DNA from 2 places in the Bacillus smithii genome. Region 2 is predicted to be linked to the other one. Evidence: riboswitches for the same ligand, from Rfam matches in the RefSeq annotation. Region 2 holds a riboswitch; the other holds the start of a gene.

Region 1 (4,077 bases), 1.5 Mb from region 2:
AGAACGAACGTTCAATCTCAGCCTTGTCGGCTCCCCTAGTGTGTTGTAAGCAACTATTAAATTCTTATAGTCTATCCTAGCAAAATCATTCAGAAAAGTAAAACGTAATCGAAACATTTTGTTATAAAAAACTTTTTCATTCAGTATAAATGAAAGGTTTGTTTTAAAATATGAAAAATTTATAAAAATTATATAAATTCAGATAATTATTATCCGTTATGGAGTATAATGGTTAAAAATTGGAAAGGGGAGAATCTCTTTGAAAAAAGTGGTAAATTTAATTACTAAAAAAACGATGGCAATCGCTCCGGCTTATGATCTTGAACATGAATCCATCATTTATGAAGTGGACCGCACGTTTTTCAGCAAAAAACGTCCGCTGGAAATTTTGGATGATGCCTGCATTTGTCGTTGTTCCACTTATGAGGGAAGAATTCGTGCTGTCCGAAGAAAATTAGGTCACTATAAAAAAACTCCTCTGATGATTTCTCCGGATGAAATGCTCTACGCCTTTCCTACTAAATCACCTGAACGATATGATTGTATATGGGTTTTTCCGCGTCATGTGAAAGATTGGAGAGAGGCAGGGGAGAATGCGTTGATGGTTCGATTTTTTAACGGATTGGAAATTACCGTCAATTGTTCCTCTTACACTTTCAAGCGTCAAAAAGAAAAAACAGCGGACTGCTTAATGCACTTTTCTGATCCTCCGTTTGTACATATTAAAGGGTTTTCAGCAATCAAAAAGGAAACGGAGAAGATTTAAAATTTACTTTTCATTTGCCATAAGGGAATCCTATTTTTAGGATCAGCTCTTTTGGAGCGATTCTTTCTTCATCAGTTTTTCTGATTTGTTTTTGCACAATTTTGCAAACGATTTCTTTTTGTGGGGTTGATGTACTGAAAGGCTGATTCACTAGAGCTGTTTTTCTTTTAGAAAGGATTTTGCTGTGAATCAGCTTCTTTTATTTTACCGAATCGTGTATGGAAATTCTTTAATAGTGCAAAAACAAGATGAAGATTGAATTGGGTCAAAAGTTCTAAAATCTAGTGGACGATCATAAATGAGAAAATATGATTATGCCACCGATAACAAGAAAGAATAATAGAATTTTTGGAGGAAATGGAATCAATGATCGTAAAAACGAAATAATTAGTAGTTGCATTATTTTTCGTTATTATTCTATAATTTTTAGTGTGATAATTGAATAACGAGTTAAATCCTCATCAATTGATGGGGTAGAGGTCGCGGCTTTTATGAGTAATTCGGACGAGATGCTGAGAACATTGACGACTCCGAAGGAAAGGAAAGGCCGCCGAAGTCCGTCCTGTTCTCAGAAGGCGCGGGCTGGGGCTGTATCCGAATAGGAACAGAACTGTCACGCTTTTTGCCCGTAAAGCGTGGAGCACTACTGAAGAAGTATGATGAGGGGTATTTCTATATTTGCGCCATCGAATCTTCTTCGGTGGCGCTTTTGTTATTTAAAGCCAATAAGGATCAACGAGTTTTAATAATGAATCTGTTTAGGCAGTCATCACCGCTTTTTATCTGCAGCAGAATGATGGCAAAGGAGTGTTTAGTTGAATGGTGAAAATACAAGACAGTAGAAATGCGACGGAGACGGGCAAGTTAAAAAGAGGACTTCGATCGCGTCATTTAACGATGATTTCTCTTGGGGGCACAATCGGTACCGGATTGTTTCTGGCCAGCGGCGGAGCGATTCATACGGCAGGGCCTGGAGGAGCGTTATTGTCTTATTTGATTATTGGAATTATGGTGTACTTTTTGATGACGAGTTTAGCGGAAATGGCTGCCTATATGCCGATCACTGGAAGTTTTAGTACGTATGCGACTAAATTTGTTGATCCTGCTTTAGGATTTGCCCTCGGCTGGAACTATTGGTATAACTGGGCCATTACCATTGCGGCAGAATTATCTGCTGTTACCATGATTATGAAATTTTGGTTTCCGCATAGCCCCTCATTGCTTTGGAGCGGACTTTTCCTATTGATTATGTTTATATTGAATTATTTAGCAGTAAGAGGTTTTGGGGAAGCGGAATATTGGTTTTCCCTTATTAAAGTAGTGACGGTCATTGTCTTTATCGTCATGGGCACTTTAATGATTTTCGGCATTATTGGCGGAGAAGCCGTTGGATTTAAGAATTTTACGATCGGCGATGCTCCTTTCCACGGTGGATTTATGGCGATGCTGGGCATTTTTATGGCGGCCGGATTTTCTTTTCAAGGTACTGAGCTTCTTGGGATTACGGCCGGTGAAACCGATGATCCGAAAAAAAATATTCCAAAAGCGGTCCGGCAAGTCTTTTGGAGAATTCTTTTATTCTATGTATTAGCTATTTTAGTCATTAGCCTTCTAATTCCTTATACAAATCCAAACCTTGCAAACGACGACGTTTCTGTCAGTCCGTTTACGCTTGTCTTTCAAAAAGCAGGGGTTGCTTTTGCGGCATCTGTCATGAATGCCATAATTTTGACGGCGGTTTTATCTGCCGGAAACTCCGGAATGTATGCTTCTACAAGAATGTTGTGGAATTTGGCTATGGAAGGAAGTGCGCCAAAATTTTTAGCTAAATTGGATAAACGAGGAGTTCCCGTTAATTCCTTGATTGTGACCGCACTGGTCGGCTGTCTCGCCTTTTTAGCATCTCTTTTCGGAGACGGGGTTGTGTATACATGGCTGCTAAACGCTTCCGGCATGACGGGATTTATCGCATGGCTTGGTATTGCTGTCAGCCATTACCGGTTCCGCAAAGCTTATGTTGCCCAAGGCTACAAGTTGGAAGATCTTCCTTACAGAGCGAAGCTTTTCCCGTTTGGTCCTATTTTTGCTTTTGTACTCTGCACAATCGTTATTTTAGGGCAAAATTACTCTGCCTTTATCGGCGATAAAATTGATTGGCACGGCATATTAGTTTCCTATATTGGCATTCCTGTTTTTCTCGTATTTTGGTTTGGCTATAAGATTGTAAAGAAAACAAAAGTGATTTCATTAAAGGATGTTCAATTCAAATAAGTTTTGTAAAGAATGCTTATCCCCGCATGGTCCATCCATGCTGGGATTTTTCTTTGACTACGGGATCTATTGGAGTTTATGTCTGTTTATTTGCACCGTTGGCCAATAAAAAAGGAGAACAGACACCCGTGGTATTCCGTGAATTAGACAGAATAGGTATCGTGACGAACGATTAATGGAAAGAAAACTGTGTTCAAACATGAAGGAATAAAGTCGAGAAATTCGTTTCATTCTACCGTTTTCAGTATTGGGCGAGTGGGCGTAAAAAAAGAACCTTTGAGAGATCAAAGGTTCTTTTTGGATCGGGAAGACAGGATTTGAACCTGCGACCCCTACGTCCCGAACGTAGTGCTCTACCAAGCTGAGCTACTTCCCGGTATTTTTTCGACATTGATTATTATATACCTTATCACTGATTTTGTGAACTGCCTAAAAGTTATTTTTATTTTCGAAATTTTTTGCGACAGATTGATCGTTATAATAGTAAAAATAAAGAGCACCGACGGAAAATCGGTGCTCAATAGGTAGGTGTGGTAGACCTCGTGGTTTACCAACCAAAACCTTATCGCAATTGAAAGAATATCAGATTATGTCGAACTTTGTCGATGAAAAAATAATGGTTATACTTCCGATTTGTGGGAATTGTTGTTTGCGAAGTTATGAAACATGGTGTGGATATGTGGATTACCTTTAAATTCACATCTGCGAAATAAACTATGAACTTGTTCTTCCGCTATATCTATGTCGATGAGGTGTAATTCCTTCTATGTTGGTTACCCCCTCGAATTTGTGATAATGACCGCCTTCAGAAAGTGGAATAGCCGGACCAGTAACCCCGCGGATCATATGTCGATGTCCATCATTAAAAGAAGTAAAAGCAAAATATCTATGTGTATGTTGAGATGTGTTTAGGGCGGGTTCAGTAATTCCGATAAATCTATGGTTATGCCCCGCGTTATAAGAGGTAGCTCCTCTAAAGCTGTGGACATGGAGAGAGATAAGCCTTCCGTCCCATGAGTTGACGTAAAGTGGATAGGAAT
Region 2 (4,077 bases):
CCTTCGATTAAAAAATTCACGATTTCCTGCCATACGGTACCCCCCTTGGTTATGAGCCGCCAATCAACATTTCTACAAAAAGAAATGTTTTCTGGCAACTGCCATCATTTTGTAACAATTATTTGACAAGTTCATTGTAACCCCATCACTGGAAAGCGTCAAGAAAACGTCTACATATTTTTCTATATTAATAAAATGACCAATTATAAAAAAAGTCGATCAATTCAACAGAATGTATTTTAGCAGAATATAAATATTTTTCAGCTTAGAGACAAATATTCCACACCTATAAAAAATCGATCGTGGAATGAAAAAAAGTTTTTTCATCTCCATCAGTCTTGTATATAATGGATACAGAAAGTAGGGATTTCAAATGGAGAATCATAAAGACATTATTCCACAAGAGCCGCAATCTGTTTCGATGTTCGCCTATGAGCTGTACCGGGATATTTTGTTACCGGAAATATTCGGCAAAGACACGGCGGACATTTTCTATTGGGCAGGAAAACAGCTTGCAAGAAAATTTCCTCTTCTATCTATAGATGAAATCTGCTCTTTTTTTGAAGAAGCTTGCTGGGGAACGCTCCAGGTGATAAAAGAAGAAAAAAAAGAGTTGCTGTTTGAATTATCAGGTCCTATTGTATTACGAAAATTTGACATATATTCTGAACCATTTTTTTCGTTGGAAGCAGGTTTTTTAGCGGAACAAATTCAAACGCAGAAAAACGTGACTGCCGAAGCGATAGAAGAGGTACATAAACGTTCCAAAAAAGTCCGTCTTCTCGTGAAATGGGAATAACGGCATCTTTTCTCGTCTATTTGCATTAAAATAGTTGTCTTAGAAACTATGGTTTCGAGAATCTGCTTTCCCCAGCTTCTTTCTTTTTTCTACATAAGCCAAAAAGACGGATGGGCAATAAAACATCCGTCTTTTAATCATTTGACAACGATCAGATCGTCGCTTTTGTTTTTTGTTGAGCAAGCCCAAAACCATCATGAAGGACTTGAGCGGCTTTTTCCATATCTTTTTGATCTATGACTGTAGACACCTTAATCTCCGAAGTGCTGACCATTTTGACAGAGATATGGTTTTCAGCCAAAATGGCAAACATTTCAGCGGCAACTCCTGGGTTGGAAATCATTCCGGATCCTACAATAGATACTTTTGCCAGTCCTTCCTCATATGTAATAGAATCAAATCCAAGCTTTTCTTTATTTCGTTCCAATACATGGATGGTGTCATGCAAATCATCCGTTTTGATAGAGAACGACACACTGCCAGTTTGATCATGGATGCGGCTTTGAATAATAATATCGACGTTGATGCCATGATCCGCCAGAACGCCGAAAATGGAGGATAAGCTGTTGATTTCATCCTTTAAGCCTTCTACGGTAATTCTCGTAATGTCATCTTCAAATGCTACGCCTCTTACCACCAAATTCTGTTCCATCGATATTTCCTCCTCAATGATCGTTCCATTTTCCCTTTCCATGCTCGATCTTACAACAAGCGGGATGCTGTAATTTTTTGCAAATTCAACCGCGCGCGGATGCAAAACACCTGCTCCTAAATTGGCTAACTCCAACATTTCATCATAAGAAATGGAAGAAAGTTTTCTCGCCCCTTTGATATATCTTGGATCTGAGGTGAACACGCCAGTCACATCGGTATAAATGTCGCAGCGTTCCGCTTTCAACGCCGCCGCCAGCGCCACCGCCGTTGTATCCGATCCTCCTCGCCCGAGAGTCGTAATTTCACCGTCTTCTGTGACGCCTTGAAAACCGGCTACGACCACTATCTTTCCTTCTTCAAGCAAACTAGTCAGCTTTTTTGTTTCAATATTGAGTATACGCGCATTCCCGTGAAGTTTTTCCGTCTGAATGCCGGCTTGCCATCCAGTGAATGAAATGGCCTCAAACCCTTTTTTGATCAAAGCAGTTGTCAAAAGCGAAATCGTCACCTGTTCTCCAGTCGACAGCAACATATCCATTTCCCTTTTGGGAGGATGATCATCGATGGCCTTAGCGAGTTGGACAAGCTGGTCGGTCGTTTTCCCCATTGCGGAAACGACTACCACCACATCATTTCCTCTCTTTTTTTCTTCGATTACACGATTGGCCACATTGAAAATTCTGTCTATATCACCGACAGATGTTCCTCCAAATTTTTGAACAATGAGTCCCAACAAAGATCCCCTGCCTTTTCATTGATTCACTTCTAAAACGCAAACAGGCAATGAGAACCAAATCTCATTGCCTGTGAAGATGTAATAAGAAAATACATCAAGCGTGAGATAGCTCTCCAAGACGATACCATCTTGACAGTTCTGCATTTCTTAAACACAGAACCAGCAGAAAAAGGAATGAGCCTTTCACTGCTTCGGCGGCCGTCCCCTTTCCAAACTTTTCATGGAAGCTCATTCTTCTCCAAGCTTGTACTCTTGAACTCCGCGCCTCTATCATCACTTTTACGTATGAAAGTGATTTTATTTAATTTTAGGATATTATAGCATAATGGGATTTTTATGACAACGCGCTATTTCAACTTTTTCTTAATGTTGCGGGCGATCTTTTCGGGAATACCGATTTTCGTAAACTCTTCTAATTCTGCTTCTTTCATTCTTTTTAATGATCCGAAATGTTTTAGCAGAAGTTTTTTCCTTTTCGGTCCGACTCCCTCAATATCATCAAGTGCGGATCGAAAAGCTGTTTTTCCCCTCAGCTGCCGATGAAAGGTAATGGCAAAACGATGCACTTCATCCTGAATTCTTTGCAGCAAATAAAACTCTTGACTGTTCCGCTCTAATGGGACAATCTGCAGAGGATCGCCAAATAATAACTCTGATGTGCGGTGCTTTTCATCTTTAGCAAGCCCTGCAACCGGTATCGACAAATTGAGTTCATTTTCCAATACATCTTTTGCGGCTTCGACTTGCCCTTTTCCACCATCGATCAAAATTAAATCGGGAAGCGGCAATTGTTCCTTTAATACCCTTGTATATCGTCTTCGAACCACTTCTCGCATTGATTCATAATCGTCCGGACCTTGAACAGATTTAATCTTATATTTGCGATACTCCTTCTTTTCAGGTTTTCCATCGATAAAAACAACCATGGCGGAAACAGGATCCGTGCCTTGAATATTCGAATTATCAAATGCTTCAATTCGCAATGGGGTGGATATTCCCATCGCTGCCCCTAGTTTTTCAACAGCTTTGATCGTTCTTTCTTCGTCTCTTTCGATAAGCGAGAATTTTTCTTGAAGAGCGATCGCCGCATTTTTTACCGCCATCTTAACTAATTCTTTTTTTTGCCCTTTTTTCGGCTGAATCATTTTGACTTGAATCAGTTGTTCCGCCAACTCGATGTCCACGTTTTCAGGCAGCAAAATTTCTTTCGGTTTTATATGATGGGCTTTGGAATAAAATTGTCCGAGAAAGGTTAAAAATTCTTCCTCATCTTCATTGTAAATGGGGAACATCGAAACATCTCTTTCGATCAGCTTCCCCTGTCTGACGAAAAAGACTTGAACACACATCCAGCCTTTGTCAACGGCATAACCGAATACATCACGATCCGTAAAGTCGTTTGTTGTTATTTTTTGTTTTTCCATCGTCGCCTCGATATGGGCAATTTGATCCCGATATTCTTTTGCTCGTTCAAATTCGAGATTTTCCGCCGCTTCAGACATCTTTTTCATCAATTCATCTTTAATCTCTTGATAGCCGCCATTTAAGAAACGGGTAATTTCCTCCGTCATTTTTTTGTATGTTTCTTCTGGGACATGATTGACACAAGGAGCTAGACATTGGCCCAAATGATAATATAAGCAGACTCGATCGGGAAGAGTGGAACATTTTCGCAAAGGGTATAGCCTATCGAGCAGCTTTTTCGTATCATTCGCCGCTCCCACATTGGGATATGGTCCAAAATATTTGCCTTTATCTTTTTTTACCTTTCTTGTTGTAATCAGGCGAGGATGCCGTTCCGCCGTCAATTTTATATAAGGATAGCTTTTGTCATCCTTGAGCATGACATTATATTTCGGATCATGCTTCTTTATTAAATTCATTTCCA

The links. A riboswitch is a leader RNA that binds a small molecule or an ion and turns the genes downstream of it on or off. The one in region 2 is predicted to bind lysine.
Region 1: another riboswitch for lysine. It lies ahead of BSM4216_RS02940 (amino acid permease); the one in region 2 lies ahead of BSM4216_RS11485 (aspartate kinase).

What each region holds. Positions count from the first base shown of each region.
Region 1 is NZ_CP012024.1:624,081-628,157, forward strand. It holds TPP riboswitch at 1-47, opposite strand, end outside; gene BSM4216_RS02935 (competence protein ComK) at 269-766, shown strand; lysine riboswitch at 1,233-1,420, shown strand; gene BSM4216_RS02940 (amino acid permease) at 1,586-3,037, shown strand; tRNA gene BSM4216_RS02945 (tRNA-Pro) at 3,340-3,413, opposite strand; gene BSM4216_RS16095 (YmaF family protein) at 3,752-4,077, opposite strand, start outside.
Region 2 is NZ_CP012024.1:2,448,430-2,452,506, forward strand. It holds gene BSM4216_RS11475 (succinate dehydrogenase cytochrome b558 subunit) at 1-33, opposite strand, end outside; gene BSM4216_RS11480 (YslB family protein) at 374-799, shown strand; gene BSM4216_RS11485 (aspartate kinase) at 951-2,186, opposite strand; lysine riboswitch at 2,288-2,467, opposite strand; gene uvrC (excinuclease ABC subunit UvrC) at 2,537-4,077, opposite strand, start outside.